One region of the Desulfosporosinus burensis genome, then DNA from elsewhere that is predicted to be linked to it. Evidence: riboswitches for the same ligand, from Rfam matches in the RefSeq annotation. Region 1 holds a riboswitch; the other holds the start of a gene.
The links. Region 1 has a riboswitch for S-adenosylmethionine ahead of ACYQ3Q_RS07500 (homocysteine synthase). Riboswitches for the same ligand answer to the same signal wherever they lie in the genome.
Positions count from the first base shown of each region.

Region 2: it holds a riboswitch for S-adenosylmethionine, as region 1 does, so the genes downstream of both, ACYQ3Q_RS08180 (homocysteine biosynthesis protein) here and ACYQ3Q_RS07500 (homocysteine synthase) in region 1, are expected to answer to the same signal.

Region 1 covers NZ_BAAHYN010000004.1:17,599-33,327, reverse strand. Annotated here, with positions in the region: gene ACYQ3Q_RS07530 (TRAP transporter small permease subunit) at 36-545, shown strand; gene ACYQ3Q_RS07525 (TRAP transporter large permease) at 535-1,848, shown strand; gene ACYQ3Q_RS07520 (3-hydroxyacyl-CoA dehydrogenase family protein) at 1,904-2,755, shown strand; gene ACYQ3Q_RS07515 (IS1634 family transposase) at 3,285-5,051, shown strand; gene ACYQ3Q_RS07510 (FAS1-like dehydratase domain-containing protein) at 5,087-5,497, shown strand; gene metA (homoserine O-acetyltransferase MetA) at 5,585-6,508, opposite strand; gene ACYQ3Q_RS07500 (homocysteine synthase) at 6,664-7,956, opposite strand; SAM riboswitch class I at 8,094-8,200, opposite strand; gene crcB (fluoride efflux transporter CrcB) at 8,418-8,792, opposite strand; gene ACYQ3Q_RS07490 (LysR family transcriptional regulator) at 9,030-9,956, shown strand; gene ACYQ3Q_RS07485 (glutamate mutase L) at 10,103-10,375, shown strand; partial or broken gene ACYQ3Q_RS07480 (LysR family transcriptional regulator) at 10,584-11,509, shown strand; gene ACYQ3Q_RS07475 (FadR/GntR family transcriptional regulator) at 11,768-12,484, shown strand; gene ACYQ3Q_RS07470 (UxaA family hydrolase) at 12,700-12,996, shown strand; gene ACYQ3Q_RS07465 (UxaA family hydrolase) at 12,986-14,140, shown strand; gene ACYQ3Q_RS07460 (Ldh family oxidoreductase) at 14,322-15,365, shown strand; gene ACYQ3Q_RS07455 (UxaA family hydrolase) at 15,391-15,723, shown strand; gene ACYQ3Q_RS07450 (UxaA family hydrolase) at 15,710-15,729, shown strand, end outside.
Region 2 covers NZ_BAAHYN010000004.1:173,523-189,251, reverse strand. Annotated here, with positions in the region: gene ACYQ3Q_RS08240 (protein NO VEIN domain-containing protein) at 1-493, shown strand, start outside; gene ACYQ3Q_RS08235 (hypothetical protein) at 820-1,878, shown strand; gene ACYQ3Q_RS08230 (hypothetical protein) at 1,871-2,020, shown strand; gene ACYQ3Q_RS08225 (phosphomannomutase/phosphoglucomutase) at 3,623-5,020, shown strand; gene ACYQ3Q_RS08220 (demethoxyubiquinone hydroxylase family protein) at 5,583-6,026, opposite strand; gene ACYQ3Q_RS08215 (N-acetylmuramoyl-L-alanine amidase) at 6,257-7,594, shown strand; gene ACYQ3Q_RS08210 (DMT family transporter) at 7,865-8,761, shown strand; gene ACYQ3Q_RS08205 (magnesium transporter CorA family protein) at 8,860-9,675, shown strand; gene ACYQ3Q_RS08200 (ammonium transporter) at 9,922-11,181, shown strand; gene ACYQ3Q_RS08195 (P-II family nitrogen regulator) at 11,178-11,516, opposite strand; gene ACYQ3Q_RS08190 (hypothetical protein) at 11,741-11,869, opposite strand; gene ACYQ3Q_RS08185 (redoxin domain-containing protein) at 11,938-12,252, opposite strand; SAM riboswitch class I at 12,592-12,718, shown strand; gene ACYQ3Q_RS08180 (homocysteine biosynthesis protein) at 12,845-14,041, shown strand; gene ACYQ3Q_RS08175 (NIL domain-containing protein) at 14,047-14,448, shown strand; gene ACYQ3Q_RS08170 (UPF0280 family protein) at 14,449-15,195, shown strand; gene ACYQ3Q_RS08165 (DUF6385 domain-containing protein) at 15,604-15,729, shown strand, end outside.

The sequences.
Region 1 (15,729 bases):
CCCTCGAAATATTAGTCAATAACGGGAGGTGCACTGTGAGAATAATTTTGCATTACCTTGACTTTGTTAGTGAGTGGACAGGAAAACTCATTTCTTTTCTGATAATTGTGCTGAGCCTAGTGATTGGTTATGAAGTAATAGCAAGGTATTTATTGAATGCCCCTACTATTTGGGTCCATGAGGCTTCAGGAATGTTGTTTGGAACTTACATTGTACTTGGTGGGGCTTACGTTTTATCTATCGGAGGACATGTTAATATGGACTTAGTTTACAATCGGCTCTCCATAAGGCAACAAGCCTTGTTAGACATTATTACGTTTTGGGTTTTCGCTGCCTTTTGCGTAACGCTAATCTGGACAGGATGGGAAAGGGCTTGGTACTCTATAAAAGTTATGGAAAAATCTGCAAGTATATGGGGTCCGCCTCTCTATCCGATAAAACTGGTGCTGCCCATAGGGGCTTTTCTCCTACTGCTTCAAGGGATTGCTAAATTCGCCCGGGACGTCATCACTTTAGTTAAGGGGGAGCGAGCTAATGAGCGTTAGTGCGGTTTCACTTCTTTTGTTTGCTTTGCTTATTGTACTTCTGATTTCAGGATTGCCTCTAGCTTTCGTCATGGGAGGGCTTGCTACTATATTTTCGTATTTACTGTTGGGACCCAAAGCCTTAGCTACTATTTCAAGTACCGCCTATGGCGTAATGGATAATTTTGTTATTATTGCTATCCCTTTGTTCATCTTTATGGGAGTAATTCTCCAGCGCTCAGGCATAGCCGAAGATGCCTATGATTTGATGTATAAATGGTTGGGTGGCATTAGAGGAGGCTTAGCCATTGGGACTGTAGGAGTCTGCACCATATTTGCAGCTCTGACTGGAACAAGTGCTGCTGCTACCGTATCAATGGGGATTATTGCCCTTCCAGCTATGCTTAAACGCGGTTACGACAAGCATTTGGCTATTGGTTGTATTTGTGCAGGGGGAACTTTGGGAGTACTTATCCCACCTAGTGTATTAATGATTATTTACGGGGTTTTTGGGTCGGAGTCAATAGGAAGGCTGTTCGCCGGAGGTATCTTTTCTGGTTTCTTGATGGCCTTTCTATTCATAGTCTATATAGCTGTAAGAGCCTACTTGCAACCTCAACTAGCCCCAGCTATCCCACCTGATGAGAAAGTTACTTGGAGGGAAAAGTTCTTAGCCTTACGAGGATTGATTCTCCCCTTGCTCCTTATTTTTGGGGTTTTAGGTTCAATTTTTTTGGGTGTTGCTACTCCTACGGAAGCTGCCGCCATTGGTGGTTTAGGCAGTCTCCTATGCGCTGCGATTCGTTATAGACTCACTTGGTCAGTTCTCAAAGATAGTTGCTACCAAACGTTACAACTCTCTGGAATGGTCGTATGGATTATCATTGGGAGTGCAGCCTTTACGTCCCTTTATGCTGCTGTAGGAGCAGTACAGTTCGCACAAGAGGCGTTAGCAGTACTGCCACTATCACCGTATATTATTTTGGCAGGAATAATGTTTCTCTTATTTATCTTGGGTATGTTTCTGGATCCTGGTGCTATCATAATGCTTACTGTTCCGATTTTTGTCCCTATTATAAAAACGTTAGGGTTTGACCCGGTTTGGTTCGGTGTTCTTTTCATCGTCAATATGCAGATTGGTTACTTGACCCCTCCTTTTGGTTTCAGTCTATTCTATATGAAACGAATTGTCCCAGAAGGTGTAACGATGGGAGATATATACCGGTCGGTCTTTCCCTTCGTCCTAATTATGATAGCTAGCTTAATACTATTTGTGATATTTCCTGAGATAATTTTGTGGCTTCCAAATCGGATCTTAAACTGAGAAATTGAGGTTTATTGTGTGATGGAGAAAAGAAGCATTTTTAGGAGGATTTACGATGAAAATCCGCACAATTGGAATTGTTGGCACTGGAACTATGGGAACAGGTATTGCTCATATAGCCGCTATGGCAGGATATGATGTAATCATGCGGGATATTGACATGACGTTTATTGATCGTGCCGTAGCTAATATGGATAAGTTTATGGCGCGTACCGTAGAAAAAGGGAAGATGACCGAGGAGGTACGACAGGCAACTTTAGGTAGGCTTAAAAAGACTACTGCGCTGGAGGATATGTCTGCTGCTGATTTCATAATCGAGGTTGTTTTAGAGAAGATGGATCTGAAGAAAGAGGTGTTTCAGACCCTTAATAAGGTGTGCAGACCTGAGGTTATCCTTGCAACTAATACTTCTTCCATGTCGATCACGGAAATTGCAACTGCTTCCGGTCGCCCAGACAAAGTCTGCGGCATGCACTTCTTTAATCCAGCTCAGATTATGCGCTTAGTGGAAATTATCCGTGGTGCGCAAAGTTCAGACGAAACGATAGCTGATGCAACTGATTTAGCTCGCGCTTTCGGCAAGACAACGGTTGAGGTTAAAAAGGATTCTCCAGGATTCATAGTCAACCGGATTTTGATGCCCCAGATGGTAGAAGCAGCTCGGCTCCTGCAGGAAGGGGTTGCTTCTGTCGAAGACATCGATACGGCTGTAAAGCTTGGACTCAACTATCCTATGGGAATGATGGAACTGTTTGATTTTGGCGGAATTGATCTTGCCTATTTTGTTATGGAATATTTTGCGGATGAATTCAGCGATAACCAGTACGCTGCACCGCAGATAATCAAACAAATGTGCAGAGCAGGTAAGCATGGTCGGAAGAGCGGAGAAGGTTTCTATAAGTATTAGGAGAGATACTGTATGGACAGTATCTCTTCGGGAAAAGCCTAAATTGTCTATGTAATGCTATAATCCCCCAGGGCTTCCGGTTGCACGTCAGGCCAGGGATAGTAAGGTTTACTCTATTTGGGAAGGTACTAATTTCATTCAGGCTTTGGATTTAGTGAGCCGCAAATGGAAACTAGATAATGGCAGTATTTTCAACGAGTGGCTCGTTGAGCTTGAACAATTCATTAACTTAAATAGGGGAGGGGGAGGTGATAAACCCACATTCCGCGGGTGTGACCTGTTGATGAATAGTTTTTTATTGTCATAGATGTAATAATGAGGAATGTGCAATAGAATATCTTTCGCTTGAATTATGCTCATTGAGCGTTATCACTTGATTATTCGATTGTACGTTATCCTCTTTTGCAAGTGAATTAATGGTTCATTTATTAGGTTTGTAGGTTTTTATGGGGTTTTTAATAATAGCTGGACAAACTGAGCCCTGTAATTTATGATGTTATCAAAAGTCTGTAAAAAGAGGGATGGCATCATGAAAATAAATGAATCAAAGAAGAGTACACCGACCCTGAAGATTAGTTTTTTAATGGCCATGGCGAACAAATTTCTTGAGAATATCGGCTTTACTGGGATTATCAACAATCAAACCGACGAGGGGACGAAGAGTCGTTCTAATATGGACACCGGAAACTTAGCCAAAGCCATCATTTTATCGACATTCTATAGCATGAGAGCCCCTCTTTACAAAATTGAACGTCGATTTAATCACAATGAGGTGGATGTCGAGTACTTCTTTGGTAAAAATGCCAAAGTCGGATCCCTCAATGATGACGCGTTGGGGGATTGCCTTGATAAAATTGCAGCTGCCGGAGATGAAACGCTCTTTAAATCCGTTGTGTTAAGTGCCCATACCACGTATGATATTGCCTTTAAGAGGCTACATGCCGATACCACCACCGTCTCCTTTTATGGGGAATACGCTGACGAAGAACCCCAAGTTTTTGATAACGCATTAGACATTGAGTCAGGACAAGAGCCTCGTGAAGAAAGCCAGATGGCAGAGAACACCACTCTAAACATTACACAGGGATATAACAAGGACCATCGGCATGAATGCCCCCAAGTGGTCGTGGGCAAGATCGTTAACGAACATGGCATACCGCTCGCTGCAAAAGTTATGGATGGGAACACTTCGGATATTGAATGGAACAAAATGGCGATTGATCTTGTCCATGATTTACAGGAAAACGGCTTGAACCAAGGGATTTATATAGCGGATTCAAAGCTGATGACAACGGATCTGGTCAGAAAAATGCTCCAAAAGCCCAAGGGAATCCAATTTATTTCAAGGTGTCCGGCGAACTTCTATCATAAATTGGAAAGCAGAATGGTAGAACGAGCCTATACAGAGAACCAGTGGCAGGATATTGGAGTCCTGGGCAAAAGCAAAAAGGCTTGCAACTATTGCGTGCAAGGGTTTAGCGAGCGATTTGAGGAAACCGATTTGCGTGTCATCGTGGTCCAGACTTCCGCAGGGGAATCCCGATATAACAATAAATTGGAGAGACAGCGCAACATCCTGGAGACGGCCATTGAAGATAGTTCGAAAAAGAGCTTTGCCTGTGAAGCAGATGCCGTAGCGGAATGGGATCGGTTTAGCAAAAAGCACAGTAAGCTTGCCTATGTGTGTCAGGTCGTATTTGAAGAGACAAAGACCCTGAAACGCAGACCGGGTAGACCTTCGTTGAAAGTGGAGGTTCCAAATGAATACAAATCGACTTGGAAAATCCATATCACTCTGGCAGGACTTGACGAAGAAAAGGCTAAAACACTGAAAGAATCTGAACAATCTTTCGTGCTGGTTTCCAATGTACCCGTTGAAGAAGCTTCAGATAAGGATATTGTTGCCTATTACAAAGATCAGATGGTGGTTGAGATAGATTTCAGATACTACAAAGAACCCTGCCTCGCATCGGTTATTTTCTTAAAGCATCCTCATCGAGTGAGGGCTCTGATGATGCTATTAAACGTATCCTTGCTGATACGAGCTTTAATTCAATATAAACTGAGAAAAGGACGCAAAGAATGGACAGGTGAACTCCCCAAAATTGGCTATAACGGGGCAAAGCTTCAGGATGCCCCGACCTTTGCTTTCTTACAGTATGCTTTAGAGGAGATGCATTTTATAAAGATTGGACATGAAGAATACACTTTTTATCTTGATGATAGCTTAAATACACTAAGGGGCATGACGCTATTAAAGATAATGGGTATGGAACCCAAGGACTTAATGGAATAAATTAACTATTTATTTTCTCAGAATGAGCGCGGAATGTGGGGATAAAGATAATTGGCAAAGATTTAATTGGTCGGGAAAGCGAACCAGTTAGAGTAAGGATCGAGGCAGATGCAGTCCGCAGGTTCGCCGAAACGGTAGGTATTCCCTTTGGAAATCGGGTGCCTCCAACTTTCTTTGCAACCTTTATGAAAGGTAGTATAGAAGGGGTTGATCTATTTCAACCTGGAACAATTCACGGTGAACAAAAATTCACTTATTTTCAACCGGTTTCAATCGGTGACAATATAGTCTATACTCGTCGGATCAAAGATGTTTTTGAACGGTCCGGCAAGGTTGGTAAAATGACTTATGTTATATTTGAGACAACAGCGTTCAATCATGTGGGGGAACAGGTTTTTTCAATGAGTTCAACAGTGAGTTTCTCGGATCATGGGGATGAAATTTGAATTGAAATAAGCTGATAGAAAATTAGAAGGCTACCGATATTATGCTGTATCGGTAGCCTCCTTTAGGGCTTACTTGAATCAATTAAGTTAGCGGGCGCCTAAATCATAGGGAGTCTGCTGATAGACAAAGTAATTTAACCAGTTTTGAAATAGCAAGCTTGTATGTGAGCGCCAATTATGGATTGGCGTTTTAGTAGGGTCATCATTAGGAAAATATCCAATCGGAAGAGCAATGGAAAGCCCTTTAGCGATGTCCCGGTCGTATTCCTCTTTTAGCGTTAACGTATCATACTCCGAGTGCCCTGTTACAAACACTTGGCGCCCGTCTTTAGAAACCACAATGTAAAGCCCCGCTTCATCTGACTCCGATAAAATCTCTAATTCGGAGTGTGTTTCAAGGTCGCTGCGCTTGACTTCCGTATGGCGAGAGTGGGGGACGAAGAACTCATCGTCAAAACCGCGCAGCAGTTGCATGCCGTTTAAGCTACGCTTGTTCACATTGTGCTTAAAGATTCCAAACATCTTTTCAGTGAGTGGGTATTTTGGAATACCATAATGGTGATACAGCCCTGCCTGAGCCCCCCAGCAGATGTGGAAGGTGGAGGTTACATGAGTTTTCGTCCACTCCATAATGGTTTTGAATTCTTCCCAGTAGGAGACTTCCTCAAATTCCAGATGCTCTACTGGTGCCCCAGTGATGATCATACCATCGAATTTTTGCCCTTTGATTTCACTAAAGCTTTTGTAAAAGGAATCTAAATGTTCTTGCGCGGTATTCTTAGAAACGTGAGAATCAATATGCAAAAGCACAATTTCGACTTGCAAAGGGGAATTTCCAAGTAATCTCAAGAGTTGTATTTCGGTTGTTTCCTTGCGAGGCATAAGGTTGAGTATTACAATTTTTAAGGGACGGATATCTTGGTGAAAGGCGCGTTCTTCTCCCATCACAAAGATGTTTTCCTGATTTAAAATCTCTAAAGCAGGTAAGTTTTCAGGTATTTTGATAGGCATGTATCTAAACTCCCCTTTTCGAGGTTGAGGTTCGATGCACGAAGTCCGATATTCGAGATCCAACTAGCGCACATCGATTCGCCCATTTTTTTAGTTGTGAAGACTGTATGAACTGATATCGCGCAAGGTTACTTAAGTTTAAGTTTCTTAGCTTCTTAAGCTCCTTGACTTGCCTGAAGAGCTTGATCCAGATCATATAGGAGATCATCAATGGTTTCTATACCAATGGAAAGACGAATCATATCAGGGGATACCCCTGCAAGACGTTGTGAAGCCTCATCGAGTTGTTGATGGGTGGTACTTGCCGGATGAATGACTAAGGATTTGGCATCCCCCACGTTTGCCAAATGAGAAAACAGTTTGAGACTGTTAATGAATTTTTTGCCTTCGTTCAGGCCACCTTTAAGACCAAAGGTGAAGATTGCTCCAGATCCCAGGGGTAAATATTTTTTAGCGAGGGTGTGATAAGGACTCTTGGCAAGCCCTGGATAGTTAACCCAAGTCACTAAGTCGTGCTGGTCAAGGAATTCTGCAATTTTTTGAGCATTGGCAACATGCCGTTCCATGCGTAAGGGAAGTGTTTCTAGTCCTTGTAAGAACAAAAAGGAGTTAAAAGGGGAAAGGGCTGCACCGGTGTCGCGTAAGAGGGATACTCTCGCTTTGATGATATAAGCAGCATTACCACAGGCTTCTGTAAAAATTATGCCGTGGTAGCTCGGATCTGGTTGACTGAGACCTAGGAACTTACCGTTGTTCCAGTCGAATTTTCCAGAGTCGACAATGACTCCTCCTATCGAAGTACCATGGCCACCAATGAATTTGGTGGCAGAATGCACCACAATGTCCGCTCCGTGCTCGATTGGACGGCACAAGTAGGGTGAGGCAAAGGTATTGTCAACGATCAGGGGAAGGCCGTTTTCATGAGCAATTTGAGCAATCGTTTCTAGATCGGCAACATTGATGAGCGGATTTCCGATAGTTTCAGTATACAAGGCTTTTGTTTTATCCGTGATTTTTGCGCGGAACTCTTCTGGTTTGTCGACGTCTACGAAGTGAACTTTGATGCCAAGTTTAGCAAACGTGTAGGCGAATAAAGTGTAAGTGCCTCCGTAAAGGGAACTGGAAGCGACAATTTCATCCCCTGCTTGTACGATGTTTAAAAGTGCGTAGGTAATAGCTGCTTGGCCGGACGCAGTCGCAAGCGCTCCAACTCCCCCTTCAAGAAGGGCGATGCGTTGTTCAAAGACGTCTTGAGTAGGATTCATAATTCGAGTGTAAATATTGCCAGGTTCTTTTAAGGCAAATAAATTAGCAGCATGGTCACTGTCATTGAAGACGAAAGAGGATGTCTGGTAGATAGGAACGGCACGCGAATTGGTTGCCGAATCTGGGCTTTGCCCTCCGTGTAAGGAAATTGTTTCAATACCTAGTTGTCGATTTTCAGTCATGATAATTCCTCCCGTTATTTTTTGGTTTGTGGCAGCATATAGGGATCGTTTGAATTGAGAGAGGGCTGTTGAGGTGTTTGATAAATAAAAAACGACCCACTTCAAGAGAAGCGGCCGTTATGATATTTAACACGCTACTCTCATCTCTCAGAACCTATGGTTCTGTTGGAATTAGCACCTCATAGCTTGCACTATCGGTTGCCGGGCATCATTGGGCCAGTCCCTCCGCCACTCTTGATAAGAGAAATTCAATATTTAGTTGTTGAGGATAATGATACTATAAATCAAATCAGCGCCTGTGTCAACAGATAGCGATTGCCAATTTGTGTTATACAATTTAAGGGGTTGAAAAGCTACTTAGGATTAAAAAATCACTTAGAATTATGGTTTTGATAAAGAGTACACAGGGGCGGATTTTTGCTTTAATGATGCGGGGAAGGCTATGAACGTGATTTCGGAGCTTAGATTAAGCGCGCCAAACCTACCCCTAAAGCCACGCCTGTAAACCCTACGACAATGCTTAGTAAGGTATATAATCCTGCCGTCATGAAGCTCCCGCCTTCAAGCAAAGCAATAACCTCATAACCAAAGGTGGAGAAGGTTGTAAAAGCACCTAAGAAACCGACACCGATTCCTAGTCGCCAAAGAGGATTAACGTTTAAGCGCTCAATAAATAAAATATGCAAGAAGCCCAAGAGAAAGGCGCCGGTAATATTAATAAGAAAGGTGTGCAGCGGGAATCCCTGATCCCATTTATTCGAAATCCATATCCCAAGGGCATAGCGGGACAATGCTCCGAGAGCGCCCCCTACGGCAATGACTAAAATGTTAGGCATTAGTCTACCTCATTTCTGAAAATCTCAATGATTTAGTGCACTTCTATCATATTACATGAGCTAAGTGGTAACAAGCATCATGTTCTAATGGTTACTTATTTAATCCCCTGACCTGAACGGATATTTATCAACAGAAAAGGGAAAATTGTAAGGAGTAGGATGTTGTAAAATTGTGTGAAAAGAAGTATCATTATACAAATATATCACTCAGAGATCTAGAAACTAGAGGTGTAAGTTTTGAAAAACGATCCCTTAAAAACCTTCGTAACCGTAGTCGAGCACAAGAACTTCTCTCGTGCAGCTGAGGAACTCTATCTATCCCATCCCGATGTCAGTATGCAAATCCAGAGTTTAGAAGAAGAACTTGATACAAAGCTGGTTATTAGTTCGTCAAACCATTTGGAACTTACTCAATCGGGCGAGATATACTATGGTTATGCTAAACAAATTTTGCATTTACAGGATAAGGCTAAACAGGAAATCAAGCAGATATCAAATGTAGTTACAGGGACTTTGAAGGTGGGAGCAAGCTATACAATCGGAGAATATCTTTTGCCCTTTGCAGTGGCTGAATTTGCGGCTCAATATCCGAGAGTAGAGATTGAAACGTCAATCGCCAACACGAGAGAGATAATTCAAGCGGTTCAAGCTAAGTACTTAGACATTGCTCTTGTAGAAGGAGAAGTCGATCATCCAAACATTTTTGTCCGCCCATTTTTGGATGATGAAATTATTTTATTAGTACCAAACCAACATCCCTTAGCAACGCTCCCCATTGTTACGACAGAGCTTCTCCAAGACCAAGTCTGGATTCTCAGAGAAAGCGGTTCCGGAACTCGTGCGTTCAGTGATAAGCTTTTCCATGAATGGGGAATCAATGTCCGAAAATCTTATATCTTTGGTAGTGGTCAAGCCATCAAGCAGGCTGTTACAGCAGGTTTAGGAATTGCTCTCGTCTCACGTTGGATCGTGAGAAAAGAGTTAAATGCCAAGGAATTAAAGACGATCAGAATTAAAGGTAAGCGTCTTAGTCGTTCATTTTACGTAATAGTGTCGAAAAGTCACGAAACCTCCGAGGCTTTGGAAGTTTTCACGGAGCAACTATTTACCCATGAATCAATTTCTTCGTTTAAAAAAATAGGCAAAAGAGGAATTGACGCCTAATTTGAGTCAAGAGAGTCAAGCTGATTACCTTTCGATGGTAGTCGGCTTTTTTGTACTATCAGAAAGTGAGGATTAAAAATGTTACTTTCAAAAATGCTTAAATGCAAGAGTAACGTTTAATGAAGGATTAAGGATGATGAAGTGAAGTGAGTAACATTAGGATTTTCATCGATTTTGGCAGCACGTTCACTAAAGTGGTAGCCTTCGACCTGGACGGGGAGGAACTAGTCTCGCGGGTACAAATCCCTTCAACTGTGGACAGCGATATCACGATCGGGCTTGAGGAAGCTATTGTGAAGGGACTGGTGCCGAGCGTCCCTTATTCAGGCACAGGATTTAAACGTTGCGGAATTGTAGGAAAAGAAGTATTATCTTTGGTAGTGGTCAAGCCTTTAAACAGGCTGTTATCGCGGGTTTAGGAATTGTCCTTGTCTCACGTTAGATCGTGCAAAAAGAGTTAAATGCCAATACATAATCAATCGCGAAGTAGTCAGATCATAACGTAACAATTATTTGTACGGTATTTGTTGAATGTAATAATTGTTAATGAAATAACAAATTATAATATTAAGCATGAAATAACTACATGTTAAAGGCTCCCTTATTATGGTGATGCAGGAGGATAGTATGATGTCCGATCCCTTAAAAATCTTTATTACCGTAGTCGAGCAAAAGAATTTCTCCCGTGCTGCTGAAGAACTTTATTTATCCCAACCCAGTGTCAGTTTGCAAATTCGGAATTTAGAAAATGAACTTGGCACAAAACTCATAAATCGTTCGCCAAAACATTTGGAACTTACTCAATCAGGCGAGATTTTCTATGGATATGCTAAGAACATCTTGCTTTTATATGATAAGGCCAAAGAGGAAATTGACCAGTTATCGAATGTGGTCACAGGGGGATTGAAAGTTGGGGCAAGCAATACGATTGGAGAGTATATTTTACCCATTGTATTGACTGAATTTGCGGCTCAGTTTCCGAAGGTAGGCATTGAAACCTCAATCTCTAATACGGAGGAGATTAGTCAAGCAGTTCGAGCTAACCATTTGGACCTTGCCCTTGTGGAAGGAGAAGTCAGTCATTCAGATTTTGTTATCCGTCCTTTGATGGAGGATGAGATTATTTTAGTGGTACCTAATCAACATGCCTTGGCTAGATTGCCAATCGTTACCGCAGATCATCTGCAGGATCAAGTGTGGATCTTGAGAGAAAGCGGCTCTGGAACCCGAGCCTTCAGCGACAAGCTGATCAAAGATCGAGGAATTCAGGTCAAAAAATCCTATATAATTGGAAGTGGTCAAGCCGTCAAGCAGGCTGTCATAGCTGGGCTAGGGATTGCCCTTGTCTCTAGTTGGATCGTCCGCAAAGAATTGAAGACTGGAGAACTGACGGCGATCCGGATAAAGGGAAGCGGTTAACTCGTTTTTTTTCGTTAATAAAATCAAAGAACCACGAACAGTCTAAGGCAATGGAAGTTTTTACGGAACAACTTTTCACTCATGAGCTACTAACTTACCCGAATAAATTAGGCCACAAGGGAATTGAAGCCTAATGTAAGACAAGAGAGTCTAGCTGATTACCTTTCAAGGTAGTCGGCTTTTTTGCCATCCATGGCAGTTACCTAAGTTTTCAGAACTTGGCGCCAACGGAGTTCTTTGCCTGATGTCTGACAGTACAAATGTAGTAGAAAAAAGATACTGAAATGTATTATGTATAAGGTTTTAACGGATAGCATTGAAGTGAGGGTGGCATGCGTCTTGACTCGGTATGATATAATACCATTGTAAAAAAAGTAAGGTCGGTGGACGTTATGTTTGAACCCGTTAAATTTTATGGTAACCTATCCGAAGGCATTGTACATCAGATTATGCATGGAATTAACAACGGCGAACTAAAGCCAGGTGATAAGTTGCCTCCTGAACGTGAAATGTGCACCATGTTTGCTGTGAGTAGGACAGTGATTCGGGACGCTCTAAAAATGTTGGTTGGGTTAGGTGTAGTTACGATCCGGCATGGTATGGGGGCTTATATTAACGAAGTGGATGGAGCGGAAGATGTTTCTCGATTAGCTTCTCTTCTTCATATTTCCCAGGGGACCATTGAAGAGCTATTTCAGGTCCGGGAGGTTTTAGAAAGCCAAGCCGTGATTTGGTGTACTCAGAACGCGAACGAGCAGGATCTTCGGGAACTCGAGCATATTGTTCGTAAAGGAAAAGAATTAGGGGATGCGGGTGAGTCAAAACTCGCATTACTTGATGCTGAATTTCACCTGAAGATTGCGGAGGCTGCAGGTAATCGGGTCCAGATGAGACTGATGATTAACCTGTTAGATCTACTCGGAGAAATTAGATCCAGAACGCTAAAGGTTCCAGGGCGGCAACGTTTATCCGTTCTGGATCATGAAACAATTGTTGAAGCGATTAATCAAAGAAATCCGGAATTAGCGCGTCAAAGAATGCTGAGTCACTTAGCGAATGTTAGAGAAGCCATTCAATCTGTGGCTCACGCTCATGAGGACTGGGATTAGGTTTAGAAAATACTCAAGAAAAAGATTTACTTATTTCTATTGGATGGATTGGAAATAGTAAATCTTTTTCTTTATTATCTGTTGACAAAAGTGAAATAAGGGGTTAGTATTTACCCATGGTCATACCACATACCACATACCACGTGTTGCATCGGAGTAAGAAATGGGAGAATAATACGTGAGGAGTGGTTAAATCTTAAACAAGGAGGATTATCATGAGCAGTCACAAATTTCTAGTTCACAATGATGGCGACTACGTAGGCGTTGCTATCCAAGACATTCAAGCTGGCGAAGAAGTACTAGGGGTTGAACTCCATAGTGGTAAGGAATATCACGTGAAGTCAAACCACGATATTCCGCTCGGTCACAAAATCGCACTCCAAGCGATTAAGAGCGGTGAAACTATCCTTAAATATGGTGAGAACATAGGAGTCGCAACCGCAGATGTTAAAATTGGCGATTGGGTACACACACATAACTTAAGAACTGCGAGGTGGGATTATGGAAACTAAGATTTTAGGATATAAGAGAGATAATGGTCGTATCGGCATCCGCAACCACGTGCTAATTATCCCAGTGGATGACTTATCCAACTCTTCTTGTTTGGCAGTAGAACATAATATAGCAGGAACCTTGGCAATTCCCCATCCTTATGGACGCCTTCAATTTGGTGCTGATCTAGAGTTGCACTTCAAAACCTTAATTGGTGCTGGACGCAACCCGAACGTTGCAGCTGTCGTCATCATCGGAATCGAACCGAACTGGGCTAAGCTAATTGCCGATGGAATTGCTGAGACGGGCAAACCTGTAGCGTATTTCGGTATCGAAGGTTATGGCGACCTGAAAACGATCGAAAGAGCTTCCCGTAAAGCTCACGAGTTCGTTCAATATGCTACTTCCTTAGAAAAAGTAGAGTGTGACCTCAAAGATCTCGTAGTCAGCTTCAAATGCGGTGAGTCTGATACGACTACTGGCTTGGCTAGTAACCCAACAGCGGGAGTTGTCGGAGATCGCTTAGTTGAAATGGGTGGTACCGTAATCTTTGGTGAGACCCCGGAAACAACGGGTGCTGAGCACATTCTTGCCAAACACTTCGCAACTCCTGAACTCGGAGCGCAATTTCTTAAGATTCATAAAGACTATATGGATCTCATCGAATCCAAAGGTGCCGACCTTTTGGGAACTCAGCCGACTCAAGGTAATATTGCCGGTGGTTTAACGACTATCGAGGAAAAAGCGCTGGGCAATATCACAAAAGCAGGAAAGACTCCGATCATCGGAGTACTTGCTCCCTGTGAAGAGCCGACTGCACCAGGACGCTATTTCATGGATAGTTCCTCAGCAGCTGCTGAGTGCATCACGGTTATGATGGCTGCTGGCGCAACCTTACACATCTTTATCACAGGACAAGGTAATATCGTTGGGAATCCCATCGAGCCCGTGATCAAGATGTCCGCTAATCCGAATACTTGCACCAATATGTCTGAGCATATCGATGTGAACATTAGTGGTGTACTGTCTCGTGAAATAAACATGGAACAAGCAGCTGATAAAGTAATGGAGTGTGTCATAAAAACTGCACGCGGTCGCTTGACGGATGCAGAAGCCTTGAACCATAAAGAATTCGTTCTAACTCGTCTCTATCCAAGCGCGTAAATGATGCTTTTCTAAACTGAGGTTTATTTCATTCGCTGTGGATCAAATGCTCACTGTTTAAGTTCTGGGGGTTTAAGATTTAATGGAGTAATTATTAAATCTTAAACCCTTTTCTCAATGATAGTCATATTCTTAGAAAAGCAAGTAAATAAAACCTACATATGGGAAAGGAAGGGATGGGATGAGTCAACGTTACTCTCCTCAAACGCTGGAAGACTTTTGTCAAGCTCTTTTGATCGCGACCAGGGTCCCGGAGGATGAAGCAAAGATCGTTTCCTCTGTTCTCGTGGATACGAGCTTGGATGGGATCGATACGCATGGAATCAGTCGGTTGCCCATTTATCTATCTCGCTTGATGAATGGGCGCATTAATCCCAAGCCATTGATTCAAAGGAAAATGAACGGTGCAGTCGCCAGTGTGGATGGAGATAACGGCCTGGGTCAACTGGTTGCTTATCGATCTATGGAAGTGGCGATTGACTTAGCTAAGGAGTTCGGGATCGGTTTCGTCACGGTTAAAAATAGCAATCATTTTGGAGCGGCTTCGACGTATTGCAAAATGGCTGCCAACCAGCAAATGATTGGACAAGCCTATACGAATTCACCCTGTGGTATTCCCCCATGGGGAGGGATAAGTCCCTATTTTGGAACTAATCCAATTTCCTACGGATTCCCTAATGGGGAAGAGCCAGTTATCGTCGATATGTCTTCTTCAACGGTTGCCCGTGGAAATATTATTATCGCGGCGAAAGAAGGTCGTTCTATACCTGAGGGATGGGCTATTGATAAGGAAGGAAAACCGACAACGGATGCCAAAGCAGCCCTGCAAGGTGCAGTTTTACCGGTTGGTGGGGCGAAAGGTTATGCTCTAGCATTGGCAGCCGAAATCATGTCAGGGATCATTAGCGGTTCGGCTTATGGAACTCATGTGGGATGGATTTATGATGATGCTCTTGATCCGGTGAATATTGGACATAGCTTTTTCGCGCTGGATATCTCTCGACTCATGCCTGTGGTGGACTATACTCAAAGAATGAGTGACATGATCGGGGAAATTAAAAAAATCCCGAGGGCTGAGGAAGTCGACGCCATCCGGATTCCAGGTGAACGGCGTCAGTCCATTGCCGAGGAACGCCAAAAGAATGGAATCCCTGTCAATGATGGATTGCTTCAAGAACTCAATGAACTCGCTGGAAAATTCGGCCTTCCATCCTTGAATAAATAAAACAATTAAAAAGGAGGAGTGTAAATTGTCATTCAAAGTGGCTTTGGTAGTTGATCCTGATAGGGACAATGTAGCCACAATTCTCCGCAAAGGGGTTGAAATTGGCGAGGCCATTGTGTTTTCTGTAGGAAAGAAAGAGTTTCAAATCGCTGTCAGGTCTGATATTCCATACGGTCATAAGCTTGCCATCAGTCCCATAAAAACAGGGGAGGCAGTCATAAAATATGGTACAGTAATTGGAAAAGCTACGGTAAATATCGAAATTGGCGAACACGTTCACGTCCACAATATTGATAGTTTCCGTGGACGAGGAGACTTAGTTACGGAGAGAGGAGTTGTCCAAAATGGCGAACTTTAGAGGATA
Region 2 (15,729 bases), 160 kb from region 1:
GTATGCAGATGGACAAGAGCATGAAACTATTAGGCATGAAGTATTGGAGTTTATTAACAGCGGGGGCATACATTTTAAGGGTAAAGAAAAATTCCTAACCAAAAACAATGACCCGCTCGAACGGGCAAAGGTCGAAGGAATAGCGGTGGAGTTAGCAGTTGATTATTATAGAACTCAGGGATATGAAGTGAAATCGGTAGAAAAGGACAACGTGGGATGGGATTTAGAAGGTTACATCAATAGCGAACTGTTTGTACGAATTGAGGTCAAAGGATTGTCGGGAAAGGCACCAACTTTTGAGCTAACGCCTAATGAGTATGCCATGATGGGGAAGTTTAAGGATAGCTACAGGTTATGTGTGGTTACCTCGGCATTAAGTGCTCCGCTTTTAGGGGTATACAATTATTCACCAGATATTGGAGCCTGGCAAACTGATGAAGGTATTGTTCTTAAGCTAAATGAAGCAGTCAGTGCTAGGTTTTGCTTAAAATAGTGTAGGGGTCAAACAAAAAAAGTATTCTTGAAGGATATGGATATGCACCTGTTAAAATGAAAATTACATAAGAGGGCATCCACTTTATTAAAAAGTGCTTCATATTAAGACTTTGAACAAACGAGAACGCTTAGAAACGGAGTAGGGCATTCATTAGATTGAATGCCCTACTCGCATCGTGGTACGAAGATAGTGTAAACAAGTTCAGACAGAAGGAGGAATTTGATTTAATTGGTAGAATAATGTAATTAAAGATTCGAAAACACATCGGAGGGTTTTGAAAATGAAGAAAAACTTCATTTGTCAATAGAAAAGGAAGGGATACTATGGCAGCCGACAAAAAGTATGCAATTCTGAATCAGGAAAGCCCTGCAATTGAAAAAGTATTCACTGTAGATTCTCCAAAAAGAAGATTGGTTGATGCTTTTGCTATTGCCAAGAACGTCAATAAATTGATGAATTATCTTAATCCTATTATCTCAAATATTGATAATGTTAAAGAAGTTATTAAGCCAAATGTGAAGTATGTAGTGCAGATTTCGAAAGAAATCCTTGATAAAATCGATAGTGGAGATTTTGATTTCATGAAATCAGGTGGTGAAACGATAGCAAATATTGTCGATAAAACGCGCCCGAGAAACCCTGTTGTGAAGCAATTAAGGATGACAAAAGAAGCTTTTGGTAATCCACAGGCCAGAGCTGTAATTGGACAAATGGCACAAAATATTGCTATCCAACAGCAGTTGGCGAGTATTACGGAGAGATTGGATGAAATAGCAGATAAAGCTGAAAGAATCTTAATTGGACAAATGACTGACAGACTAGGATTTATTTACGGTTCGTGGGATACATATCAGCAAGCACTTTATATAGGAAATGAAGAATTACGGAATGCTTTGAAATATGATGTTATTCAATCATTGAATATTGGAAGACAGCAGTTATTACAGTATATTAGTTCTCTAGACAAGTTTTTTGATGAATTACCAGTTACAGAGTTTGACACTGCATTGAGAAACATTAATGGAAAACTAAAAAAAGATTGCGTAGATACTCTTAATTCATGCAATCAGGCATTGATAGGGATAGCATTATCTACAGTATTATTAAGCAACATCTATTTATCTTATGATGAGACAGGTGTTTTAGAAGTTCTTACGAAACCGCTGATAGAAATAATAGAAACCCGAAGAAAAAATATTTTGCATATAGCTAACATTGCAAGTCAACAAGATAAACCTTTGGATTGGGTGATAAACCCAAATGAATTGAAAAGTTTCTTAAATGAAATAAAAAATCCTGTTAAAATGAAACGAGATATTTTAGAAATTGAAATTTCTGGTGTTGAATTAATTAAATGGAGGGAGGGAAGGGACAATGAATAATAACAAAAAGGATATGCCCAGTCTTGGAAAATGGGCTAATGTAGGTGAATTAATTGGAAATACTTTAAAAACAGTAGCAGGAGCTTTAGTATTAGCAGTAACTATTATTGGGCTAGTTAAAGAAGTAAAAAAATCAACATAATAAGTTTAAGTTGATAAGAATGAGCATACTGGGTATTTGAAAAAAATACAATTCAAGCTATCATTATCTATATACTGTGACGCTCTTGTAGGTCTATATGAACTGACTACCAACGGAATTTAAACAATCATTGGATGTATTTGCGGAGTGGGAAAGAAGTTTCGAAACAGACGACCTTATACTATTTACTAGGTTATACATAGAATCGTTCCCAAGATTGTTCCCAAAATGGGATGACATTGTACGATTTCAGATAGTACCAGATGGAAAACGAAATGTCTTCAACCCGCTTATACAGCACGTTCCAGGACTACCTGTAAGAGAACAGCATCGCTTTCAGCTCACTCGTAATGAGCAGGTCGTCGGTTCGATTCCGACCATCGGCTCCATAGAAAACTTAGACCCCGCATGATTGCGGGGTTTTTGCTTTTTGTAACTATTTTGTTTTTGCCCTTAACGTTGCAACCGCGTTGTGGATATAGAATAATGAGAAGACCAAAAATTATCAAAACATTTGTTAGATTATGTATTATTATATTGTACTATGTATTCTGCGTGTATTTTGGGTGGATAAATTAAATGGATGAGATTCAAGTTTGTTAGTTTTTACGCTAAGAGAAAATACCCTCATTCTTGTCATGTTATCAAAGGTTGTAGTGATTGATCTTTTCGATCCTTCTTCGAAAAATATATTTTGTCGGGCCTGTTCCTTAAAGGAATTAAGTTTTGGATTTATGTTGATTCTTCTGTTAGCAAGGGTTTTCAGATTTTACACAAATTTCATATTTAGTATGCTAATTATAAGTTGCCAACTTGAAAGAGTATTCTTCTTAAATTCAATATGAAGGAGGTGATTAGTTTGCTAACAACGTTGGATTTCTCACACCGACGATGGCCGTAGTCCTGCTAGTTGGTCCTGTCGTTATTTTTGGGCCTGGAAAACTACCAGAGTAGGGTAAGTCTAAACTTGGAGCATTTGGAAACAGGTGCTTTTTCATGTCCTGTCGTAGTATGCGACTTACGGTTGGTATAGATCGGGGGAAGAGGTTGATTTGAAAATGTCAACCTGTCATAAGATAAAAGGAATGCGAATTATGTATTTACTCAAATTTAAAACCCTTAAGAATATAGCTTTCAATATTGTTTTTGCCCCAAGCCGTAAAATTCCATTAAAGCTACTATGCTATTAAATGGGGACATCATGTCCCCAAAATATACCCAACAATAACTAGATAAGAAACCTCACACCGTATGAAATTAGAATTTATTGAACAGAACCTAATTATGCAAAAATGATTTCTCTCACTGGCGATGAACATAGAAAAAATGGTGGGAGTCTTTTTTATGTACATCAACTAAATCCCTTTTTAACAGAAACGAAAATCGGTCTATAAATGATGTCGATGAGTGGTACGTTATACGAGTCCGAATCACCATTTTAGACAGGCCAATAATATTGAGATCGCTGGGGTTATGTTTGTGTTCATATAACATTACTGGTATAATTTAGTGAATTAATGATAAGCTGAGTATGTGTGTCTGTACCGAATATAATAAAGTTTTAAAGGAGCGTGAATTATGTTTTCTGATAACTTCAAGAGTATGTTTCGTGAATATGATATCAGAGGTCGAGTCAATGAAGAGGAATTAAACGACGAAAGTGTAGCTTTACTTACTAAAGCGTTTTCCACTTTCTTAGATAGAGTTTCTATTAAACGGGTAGTAGTTGGGTACGACAATCGAAGTTATTCTGAAGGATTTTCAGAAGTCGCTATTAATACGTTTGTGAAAATGGGCTTTGAGGTTTTTGATATTGGACTAAGCCTTAGTCCGGTGGCTTATTTTGCACAGTATCATTTAAAAAGTCCTGGAGTAATGATGATAACAGCTAGTCACAATCCCAACGGATGGTCCGGCTTTAAATTGGGCCACGGATACTCCAAAACGATTGGACCTGATGAAGTAAAAGAGCTTTACAAAATCATAGAAAGTCAGGATTTCATTAGCGAGGAAAAACTTGGTACAAGGAGCAAAGTATCGGTTCGGGACGCTTATATCGAGGCTATTACTAGTCGAATACATATCGAATCAGACTACGCACCACGAGTTGTAATCGATGCTGGAAATGGTGGAGCTGGGTTATTTGCTTATGAGGTTTTCCAAAACATTGGATGCAGTACCTTCCAGTTGAATTGCGATCCCGACACAAGTTACCCACATTATTTCCCCAACCCTTCGGATTTAGAGGCGCGTAAACGTTTAGCCGAGATGGTTGTTCACCCTTACATCAATGCAGACATTGGTATTTCATTTGACGGTGATGGTGACCGTATAGGAGTAGTCGACGAAAATGGTGAAAATATTTGGAGTGATAAAATCCTGATCATTTTAGCAAGGCAACTTTTGGAAAGGAAAAAGGGCGCCAAAATAGTGTTTGATGTCAAGTGTACACAAGGCCTCATCGATGATATTACTAAACGTGGTGGAATTCCAATAATGTGGAAAACTGGCCATTCGTATATTAAAGCCAAAATGCATTCTGAAGAAGCCGAGCTTGCCGGCGAACGTAGTGGACACATCTTTATGGGGGATGATTATTATGGTTTCGACGATGCAATTTTTGCTGCCGCTAAACTCGTCGAATATATTTCTCATGTGAAAAAGTCGCTATCGGAAATTGTTGAAGATTTGCCACAATATTTTACATCTCCAGAAATTAAAGCTCATTGTGCAGATACAGTAAAGTACAAAGTTATAGAACAAGTTGTCTCTGACTTTAAGAAGGAGTACGGAGATAATGTTATTGATATTAACGGTGCAAGAGTCGTATTTGCAGATGGGTGGGGCTTAGTTAGAGCTTCATCTAACCTACCTGAACTAGTTCTGATTTTTGAGGCTAAAACAAAAGAAAGATTATTTGAAATCCGCCAGATATTTAAAGAGAAACTCAACCAGTTTAAAGAAGTTGACTCCGAATGGCAGAACGACTTGAAAGACTAGCCTAGTTTAGTCCACTTCTTAAACTCCCATTTCTTGTTGTAAGTGGGAGTTTCCCTATGCTCTGCTTCGGTAACGAAAGCATTTCCTGAGATCCCTAGAAAACCTAGACCCCGCAAGTGATTTGCGGGGTCTAGGTTTTCTAGTATAAGCGGGATGTAATGGACAGGCAACACCTTATTGCACTGCAACTGAAAAAGCTGCCTAAGGAATTTCCCTAGTCTACGCATCAGATTTATCATCAATACTGGTTTCAATAATGTCAGGAGTTACCGGAGCGGTGTTAATTCTTGGTACAATGGGCGTGATATGTGTTATGGGTGCGACAGAGCTAGTTGTAGCGCTTTTAACGTTGCTATAGACTGATTCGACCTTATTTTTAACAGCCGTCACCTTAAAATACCAGATGTTAGTGTCTGTCCCTGTATCCTCCCTGAAGTTCAAATAAGTATTTCTGAAGTAAATTAATACGAGAGAACCTGCATTGTTTTGCGGGTTCCCTCGTATTAAAGAGTTCTATGACGCTATGCTACACGCTTGAGGGACGACTACAAATTATGCATATTTAGGTACGCTTATTCATGTAGTCTCTAAGCCATAGCATATGAAATTCTTCATCAAGAAGATATTCCATAAGAGTATCACGAAGTTCTGAATAATGCTTATCTTTACTCTCAGTGATAAAAGTTCGATACGCTTCCATTGCCTTATTTTCCAGTGCTATGCCAAGCTTGCAAGTGTTATGCTGACCCGTTGAGCCAACCATATCTCCCACTAAACCTCCAGCTAATTCAAATAACGAACCTGCAAACTTAGGGACTTCGACTTGAGCTTTGTCTAACACCTGGGCGAAAAAATCAGCATGGCCACTTTCGATTTGGACCATCTTTTCGAAGGCTTTACAATAGTATTCATCAGTCGATGTCGAAACTTGAGCTTCATAAAAAGCTACCTGAAATGTTTCTAGTGTATAAAACTCCTTTAAGCGAAACATTAACTTGTCATCCATTTTTACACCCTCGTATTGTAATATTTATGGTATAGAATTCATCAAAAATAGTTTTCATATTCATCCGCCATTTTCTGAGTATGAAATAGGATATAGGAAATCCGTCTGACTATATATGAAGACTAAACCCTGCTCTTTGTGGGTTTTTGTTATTAATATCACGAAAGCCTAAGATTTGATAGAACCTTGTCCAACCACCTTGAATAGTATGGGAGAAGGGGGGGGTTGAGATGATACTATGTATTGATCCAGGGCATGGGGGTTATGATTCGGGAGCGGTCGGTAACGGATTGCTTGAGAAAGACCTTGCTTTGGACATTTGCCTTAAACTCAGATCTATACTTGAGTACAATGGAATAAAATGCGTTCTTACTCGCGAGGGAGATTATGCGCCTGGGTATCTAAGCACCCTAAACGGAGATCTATCTACTCGAGTTAAGATAGCGGAGGAAGCCAAAGCAGATCTATTCATTTCAGTGCACATTAACGCAGGAGGTGGTACAGGAGTAGAGGTGCTCATTAGTGGGAGGGGTGGACGTGCGGAAACAGCAGCGAACAAGGTTTTACCTTATCTTGTTCAAGTCGGAGGCTGGGCAAATCGTGGAGTAAAAACACAGAATGTGTTGGTACTGAGGGAAACAAGTATGCCGGCAATTTTAACGGAAAATGGATTTATCGATAATATTAAGGATATTGCAAAGCTAAAGGAACCGAATTTTCGTCAGTCCCTGGCATTTGCCCATGCCAAAGGTATTTGTGATTTTTGGGGGGTTCAATACAAGGAACCAGTTTCAGTTCCAGGCCCACCAACCGCTAATGTCATGTTCCGTGTCATTTTAGATGGCAGACAGACCATGGCGTTAAGCTCCCAAGAAAGGGCGATCACGGCAGTCAAAGAAGCGGTCGATAGTGGCCAATCAACAAAGGGCGTTATACAGCGGACAACGGATGCTGTAAACGTTTTTGAATATGTAGCCCCCCTGGCAGCCCAGAAAACTCCGATTATGGGCATAGAGACCATTACGCTTGAGCAAGGCCGTCAATTTTTGATTAAGCATAATCCCTATGCTCCGGATATTGTTCCTTTTTACCAGAGGCTTGGGGAACTACTAGGTATAAGATGGGGTTATGCAGTGGCCCAAATGATTCAAGAAACTGGTTACCTCAAATTCGGTGGAGATGTGAAGGCCGAGCAAAACAACTTTGCCGGAATTGGAGCCGTCGGAGGAGGGGTTCAAGGAGCGTCCTTTTCTACACCGGAAGAGGGGGTGTTGGCTCATTTAGAGCATCTATTTGCGTACGCTTCAATTGATCCGCTCCCTATAGGAATCCTAAAGGTCGATCCCCGTTTTGATATGGTAAAGAGGGGGAGCTGTCCGAACTGGGAAGATCTGAATGGGAATTGGGCAGTCCCGGGGAAAGCTTACGGCGAGGATGTGGTCAAGATCTATGAGAACATCGCTCGGGAACAAATTAGTTCTGACAGTGGTGAAACGTCTCTATTAAGAAAGATATTTCAAGTTATTGGGGATTACTTTAAAGGGAAAAACAGTGACCCCTTCAGCTAAAGCTGAACAACCGGTCTTTAGATACGAAGTCTGTAGTGGAGATTATACCGCAGAAAACAGAGGGACAGGTTTGTTGTTTCGAAGAAAAATAACAAACCGGTCCCTCTGTTACATCCTTGTTCGTCTCTCCTTGTTTCTCGAATAAGAAACAGCGCACCTGTCCCCTTGTATCCTTTTACTTCTTTGCATATATTTTTAATCTTGATCGATTCTATTATGCTATAATGACTGAGTGAGAAATTTTTAGACATAGAATAGAGGAAGAAGAGCATGGTTCAATCACATATTGGAGAAATAGCTGCCCTAGCTACGGCAGTCTGTTGGACGATCACTGCAGTTGCTTTTGAGTCCGCAGGGAAGAAAGTGGGGTCACTTTCCGTTAATCTCATTAGGCTTGTCATAGCCTTATTCTTGATCTCAGGGTTCAATTTGTTTACTCGGGGGATGATTCTCCCCTTCGATGCTTCAGGTTCTACTTGGATCTGGTTAACTTTTTCTGGACTAATAGGCTTTGTGATCGGAGACTTGTTTTTATTTCAAGCGTTTGTGCAAGTGGGTTCCCGGATATCAATGTTAATTATGGCTTCAGTACCACCAATTACTGCTATTGCCGGCTTCTTGATAATGGGGGAAAGAATCTCCTTATTAGGTCTAACCGGTATGCTGATTACTATTGCAGGGATTTCCCTCGTGATTCTAACCAAAAGTTCAAAGGACAAAAAAGTAAAGTTTTCTCATCCAATCAAGGGATTAGTCTATGCTTTCATTGGTGCACTAGGGCAAGCCTTCGGACTCGTTCTTAGTAAATTTGGTATGGGATCATATAACCCCGTTGCTGCCACTCAAATAAGGATAATTGCGGGGATTATCGGCTTCACTCTCGTTATCACAGTTTCGAAAAACTGGGAAAACGTCTATAATGCATTAAGAGATTCAAAGGCGATGAAAAATATCTCAATAGGATCCCTTTTTGGGCCATTCATAGGAGTTTCGCTTTCATTGGTAGCGGTTCAGTATGCCCCGACGGGGATTGTCTCTACGATCATGTCCATTACTCCGATTCTAATAATTCCAGTATCGATTTTTATTCTTAAAGAAAAGGTATTTCCAAAGGAAATTTTAGGAGCCTTTATAACCCTTATAGGAGTTTCGCTTTTATTCCTCTAAAAACAGCAGTCACGGAACTATTTTAACAAGGCATGCAATTACTTAAAAAGGAAATTTAGGGAATAGGGAAAATCATAAACTATAGGTGGGAAGTTAGAGTGGAATTTATAGTAATTGATTTCGATTCATGGGGCGAGGTAAGTAATTGTAAGGAACTCTCGCAACAAAAGATAGATGAGAACGACTTTAAATTGACTAATAGCCTTGGTAGCAAAAAGAGTATCATCAAGCAATTGGATGACTCTACTTATTTTGTAAGTATTAATGATGACCATTTTCACACAAGAATGTTGTTAACTACTAATTCATTCATTCTCCACAAGCATAGCAAGCCAGAGTTACAGATAGACAGTTGGAACAAAGCTAAGCTTATGCAAACTCCGCACGATGTCTTGAGACGTCTTGGATTTGAGGTAGTAGATAAAATCCAACATCAACTTGAAGCCCTGGAATCATTTATGGATTTGATAGAAGAACAGATCCTAGAAAACCCGCAGAAGTCACAACAGATAAAGATTATTAGATTACACAGAAAAGCTATCCGAATAAAGAAGCAAATTAATAGTCATTTGTCTGTATTTATTCGAGCAAAACAAGACAATCCGATGTGGAACGAACTAGTGCAAAACGTGCAGAGTGAATTGGATAATGCGAGACAACTTGTAGAGCTAATGGAAAATCTCAGGGAAGCCTATCAAGCGTCAGTTGATAATAAAGCAAACGATATAATGAAAATTTTAGCTATTTTAGCCACGATATTATTACCTATTAACCTACTGACGAGCTTTTTTGGAATGAATTTTACCAAGATGCCGTTGATTCATTATCAATATGGAGTGTATGTGCTTTATGGGTTAGTCGTTATCTTGGTAGCATCGATAATTATTGCGTTTAAGAAAAATAATTGGTTATAGTTATTACCCATTGGCTTAGCTAGCTAGTTCTTGCAGGATTACATCTCCTGTATAATGTATTTCGCCAAAAAGTCCTAGACACATTTCGTTAGGGCTACTATAATAAATACATACTTGCAAGTCTGAGAGAGCAAAGAAGCTCTAAGGGGCGTTTTAAAACGCTTTTTAGAGCTTCTTTTTTCATGTGATTTAGTTGGTATATAGTTTAATGTCCCGGCCAAATTTTCTTATTAGGAGATGAGTTTGATGACAATCAATACTGGGGATGTGTCTTTCGTAGTTATTTGTACTATAATAGTGTTTCTGATGACCCCTGGACTGGCATTGTTCTACGGGGGGATGGTCAGAAAACGTAATGTGCTTTCTATCATGATGCAAAGTTACGTCGCCATAGGGTTGGTCACAGTTATTTGGGTCTTATTTGGATACTCTTTAGCCTTCGGACCGGATCAGGGCCATTTAATTGGAAATTTGGATTGGGTCGGTCTAAAAGGGGTTGGGCTTTCACCTAACCCAGATTATGCTCCGACAATCCCCCATTTGTTGTTCTTCTTGTTCCAACTGATGTTTGCAATTATTACACCTGCGATCATCAGCGGAGCAACTGCTGAAAGACTACGATTTAGTGCCTTTTTATTGTTTGTAGTTTTTTGGAGCACCTTTGTCTATATCCCACTAGCCCATTGGGTTTGGGGAGTAGGTGGATGGATGCGGAATCTCGGTGTCTTGGATTTCGCCGGAGGCACTGTCGTAGAAATGGCTTCAGGAGTGTCCGGATTGGTGGCAGCCTTTGTGGTCGGCAAACGAATCACGGTGGGATATGAGTGGAACATTCCTCATCATATGCCCAACGTTCTTTTTGGCGGCGGATTGTTATGGTTTGGTTGGTTTGGATTTAACGCAGGGGGGGCAATGGGGGCAAATGGCGTGGCAGTGCTAGCACTTGCCACAACCCAAATAGCCGGAGCTGCCGGAATGATAGGATGGGCACTACTTGAATGGCTCCATCGTCGCCAGATCACAGCGTTCGGTGCTGTGAGCGGCATCATTTCCGCCCTTGTGGCAATCACACCTGCAGCAGGATATGTCTCAACCGGTAGTTCACTCCTGATTGGGTTTATTGCTGGAGGAGTGTGTTATTTAGGAGTAAGTTTACTTAAGGCCAAACTGGGCTATGATGATGCCTTAGATGTCTTCGGAATACATGGAATCGGTGGAACTTGGGGTACTATTGCTACCGGGATTTTTGCCGATCTAAGTCTTAATCCACAAGGGAAAAATGGGTTAATAAATGGTGGCGGAATGGAACCTGTCTTTATTCAATTAATTGCAGTGGCGGCAACCTACTTATTTACTGGTATCATGACGTTTCTCATCTTAAAGGGAATAGCTATGTTCACTCCGCTTAAAGCTACGGATGACGAACAAGCGAACGGTTTAGATTTGACTCAGCATAGGGAAAAGGCTTATCCTGATTTTGAACTTAGTGAGAATGCATTTATTTAAAGAGCATTTTTACCGTGTTCGCCCGTTCGGATACGGATCGCCTCTAAGACGTCATAGACAAAAATCTTGCCGTCTCCAAATTCTCCAGTTTTTGAAGCCTCAGCGATGGCGGCGATAACTTTCTCTGCTTTTTCGGTGGGAACCACCACCTCAAGTTTTATCTTCGGCAACAGCCTAGTTTCGATTTCTTGACCACGGTAAATTTGAGTGTAACCCTTTTGATTTCCGAAACCCATAACATTAGAGACGGTCATCCCCTGCACATCGATGTTCGATAACGCAATTTTTACGTCGTTTAATTTTTCGGGTCTAATAATCGCTTCGATCTTTTTCATAATGTCACCCTTTAATCTTTAAAATTTAACCTATATTAAGCTTCGATAATCCCATACAGTATATCAGAAGTTTTCTTTGGATAATATGCTTTAATATGAAAAGCCGGGCTTAAGCCCGGCTTTGAGGAGTCTTTTTCTTGAAAGGGGAATTTTTTCCTCGGTCTGGTTTACCTGTCTGCGCTTTGTCGGTCGCTTTATTTGACATCAAGTTGCCTCCCCTGTACTTAGCTTGGATTATAAGTTGTTTGTCCATCCCGGCCATAATCCGTACGTCCGTCCTGATCGGCTTGGTGGCTATAAGGTAGCTGTTCGCGTTTCGGAAAGGGTTTTTTACTTGGTTTGGGCTGATCCATAGTATTCCTCCTTAAAGTTGGAATACATTTAGGATACCCTAGGAATGGATAATTATGTTGAGATTGCATTAGATTTTCCCAACGAATTTAAAGTCCCTTATGATGCCAGTCATTCCAGGTTGCCAGTAAGCGGGCACCCCTAGACCAGTCGCTTCCTCATAGATCAGTCCCTGAATAACGCGAATAATCTCAGCGATGTTACGACCAACCTCGGGTGGATAGAGGCTGACATACTTCACCTTGCGATCTGGAGCAATGATAAAGGTTGCTCGGAAGGCAATTCCCAATTCTGCTCTAAGTACTCCATATTGATGCGTTATGAGATGGGAACGGTCGGATAATAGAACCCATTGATTTTGGAAATCATTAAGACGGATGGTCACTTTGTTGCCACCATCATATGAGGCACCTTTAAGGCGCACAAAAAAGGGATCCCCTTAAAGCTAGGAGATCCATAAAAGAGGACTAACTACATGAAAAAAACGAAAATGAACCTGCTATTATTATATGTTATATTTTGTCGAATGTAAATAAATGTAATTATGCAATATCTGGTATTTAATCAAACTGAGTTATAACCTACAGCAGTTACTTTGGAAAAAAGGTATAGAGATTGGGCCGTTCTTACCCTAAATGTGTAATTTCTGTCTTAATTCATAGACAATCATATTGACATGATTTAAGACAAATGTTAGACTCAGCTAATGAATTGAATAATTATGCTCTTATCCGGAGTGGTGGAGGGACTAGCCCAATGAAACCCGGCAACCAGCTAGTGCGTTATGATGTTCATGGCTTGCACAAAGCATGGTGCTAATTCTTGCAGAAGATTCTTCTGATAGATAAGAGGAGCGTCGATATTTTAAAAATTTGGCCTCTTCTGTTGCAGAAGAGGTCTTTTAGTACTATCAGAGAAAAGCTCTCTGAAGGCATAAGAAGCAACTAAGTGTAACAAATCTGGAGGTGGGGACATTCATGAGTGTAGAAAAGACATATGCAGAGATTAATGCCAAGATTAAAGCTGGCAAAGCAGTCGTGGTAACTGCTGAGGAACTGATAGCCCTGGTAGAGGAAAAAGGTCTCTCTCAAGCAACCCAAGAAGTCGATGTGGTAACAACAGGTACCTTTGCGCCCATGTGTTCTTCAGGTGCCTTTTTGAGTTTCGGACATACAAAACCCCGCATGAAAATGCAGAAAGTATGGCTGAACGGTGTATCTGCGTATACTGGCATAGCGGCTGTTGACGCCTATATCGGCGCCACGGAGATGCCGGATAATGACCCGCTGAACAGCAACTATCCGGGTGAATTTAAGTACGGCGGAGGTCATGTCATTCATGATCTAGTGGCCCGCAAATCTGTCAAATTGAAAGCATTAGCCTATGGCACAGACTGTTATCCACGCCAAAATCTTGAAACCACTATTACGCTAGATGAGATAAATGAGGCGATCCTTTTTAATCCCCGTAATGCCTATCAGAATTACAACTGTGCGGTAAACCTGACCGATCGGACGATTTATACCTATATGGGCATGATTAAACCTCATTTGGGGAACGCCAATTATTCAACTTCAGGACAACTGAGCCCGCTCTTGAAGGACCCTCATTTTAAGACGATCGGGGTAGGTACAAAAATTTTTCTTGGCGGCGGAGTTGGATATGTGGCTTGGAACGGTACACAACATTTCCCGTCCATGATTAATGTAGAAGGCCAGGAACTAGGTAGTGCAGGGGGAACACTGGCTGTCACCGGGGATCTAAAACAAATGAGCCCTAGATGGCTTGTCGGTACCAGTTACCTCGGGTATGGAGCAACCCTCAGTGTTGGAATAGGGGTTCCAATTCCGATTCTTAATGAAGATATCGCTCGGTATGCTGCAAAGAAAGATGAAGAACTGTTTGCCCCAATTGTGGACTATGGGGAAGCTTATCCTTCATTTACACCGGGTAATCTGGGGTATGTTAGTTATGCAGACCTAAAGAGTGGAAAGATCCAGGTGAATGGCAAGGAGATCGCTACTGCTCCATTGTCAAGTATGCCGCGGGCCCGTGAAATCGCCTCAACTTTAAAAGGGTGGATTCAAAAAGGCGAATTTCTCCTGACAGAACCGGTTAAAGCGCTTCCCTCACCCGCTGACGGCTTTATCGCTCACAGTATTAAGGAGGATTGATGAAAGTGTCGCCAAAGAGAATAGTTTTACGTTTTGGAACAGACATTTCGGTAAAGCCCATAGTCTATCGTTTGGTTAAAGATTATGACTTAGTGGTCAATATAGTTAAAGCGGACGTAAACCCGCAAAAAGAAGGAACCATGATCTTAGAGGTTACCGGGGACCAAAGTGAAGAAGGACTAAGCTATTTGCGTGATCTGGGAGTTTCAGTTCAGAACCTTAACCAAGAAATTGTACGAAATGAAGAAAAGTGTGTGATGTGCGGGGTGTGCACTGGCATTTGCCCGACCGGTGCCTTATATATGGAGCGTCCCTCTATGGAAGTCTTCTTTGATGGGGACCAATGTGTTTTCTGTCAACTATGTACAAAAGTCTGCCCTATGAAGGCAATGGAGGTCCGTCTATAATTGGATTTCGTAGAACGCAGTTATCGGCAACGTCATCGCCAGGAGGATCTGGTCCATTTTCAAGTGACTGTGGGGGAAACAGATTTAGATATTGGGGTGCGGAAAGAACGGCTTACAAAAGACTTGCTGAAATGGGTAGAGGAGACGATTCGGGCCTGTCGTAGACCGCTTGAGGATTATATCCAGAGAGACCCCGGCTTTGTGAAGGCTTTAACACCTTATACACTATTGCCAAATGCCCCCTTAATTGTCCAGACTATGGCGGAAGCCGGTCGTCTTGCAGGTGTGGGTCCAATGGCGGCGGTCGCCGGGGCCGTGGCCGAGTTAGTGGGGAAATCGATTGCCAAGCGCTCCCGGGACGTGATTGTGGAAAATGGCGGCGATATCTTCTTGCGTACGAGTCGCATTCGCAAGGTTGGGATATTTGCAGGGGATTCGCCGTTGTCAAATCGAGTGGCGCTTGAGATTCGACCGGAACAAACCCCCCTAGGGATTTGTACGTCATCAGGTAAAGTGGGGCATTCTTTGAGCTTCGGCAAAGCGGATGCCGTAGTCGTGATCTCTTCCTCAGTCCCCTTGGCAGATGCGGTAGCAACAGCTACTGGGAATCTTGTTAAAACGTTAGACGATTTAGAAAGTGCCCTAGAATTTGCCGCAGAGATCAAAGGAGTTATGGGTGTATTAATTATTAAAGACGATCGTTTGGCGGTATGGGGAAGTGTAAAGTTAATCCCTATGAAGGCTTAAGGTGAGTAGCATGTCATAAATTGAAGGTATTGGTTCTAACAGGAAGTGATTGGCCAAGTAGGGCTAATCACTTCCTGTTATATTTATGTAAACTATTTAACCAAATACAAAGAAAGAAACCTCCCCGTCGGGAGGTTTAAAGTTTTTGCGCTAATGTCTTTAGGTTCTTATTTAGATAACTTGTACAACCTAAATTTAGCATGAATTAGGAGAGGAATCAATGCCCACTTTTTGGGAGGACAGTTCGATGAAAGGCCAGCTCCCCTTTTTCGCGCGAGGGCAATTGCATTGAATAGGACCATGAGTTGTTTTTGGCACTTTTAAAGTAGATTAAGTGCTATTTCTATGGGTTAATCGATAGGATATGTTGAAAGTGCTTTGTAAATCGCCCGGCAGTGGAGGGTTAAAATGAAAAGGAATTTGAAAGGGATGTTTAATGCAGTTTATAATGGTGATTTTCAGAAACTTAGTAAAGGGCGACTTCAGTTTCCTGAGTCGTGGCTTCAAATTGGAGGAAATCATGAAACGAGATGG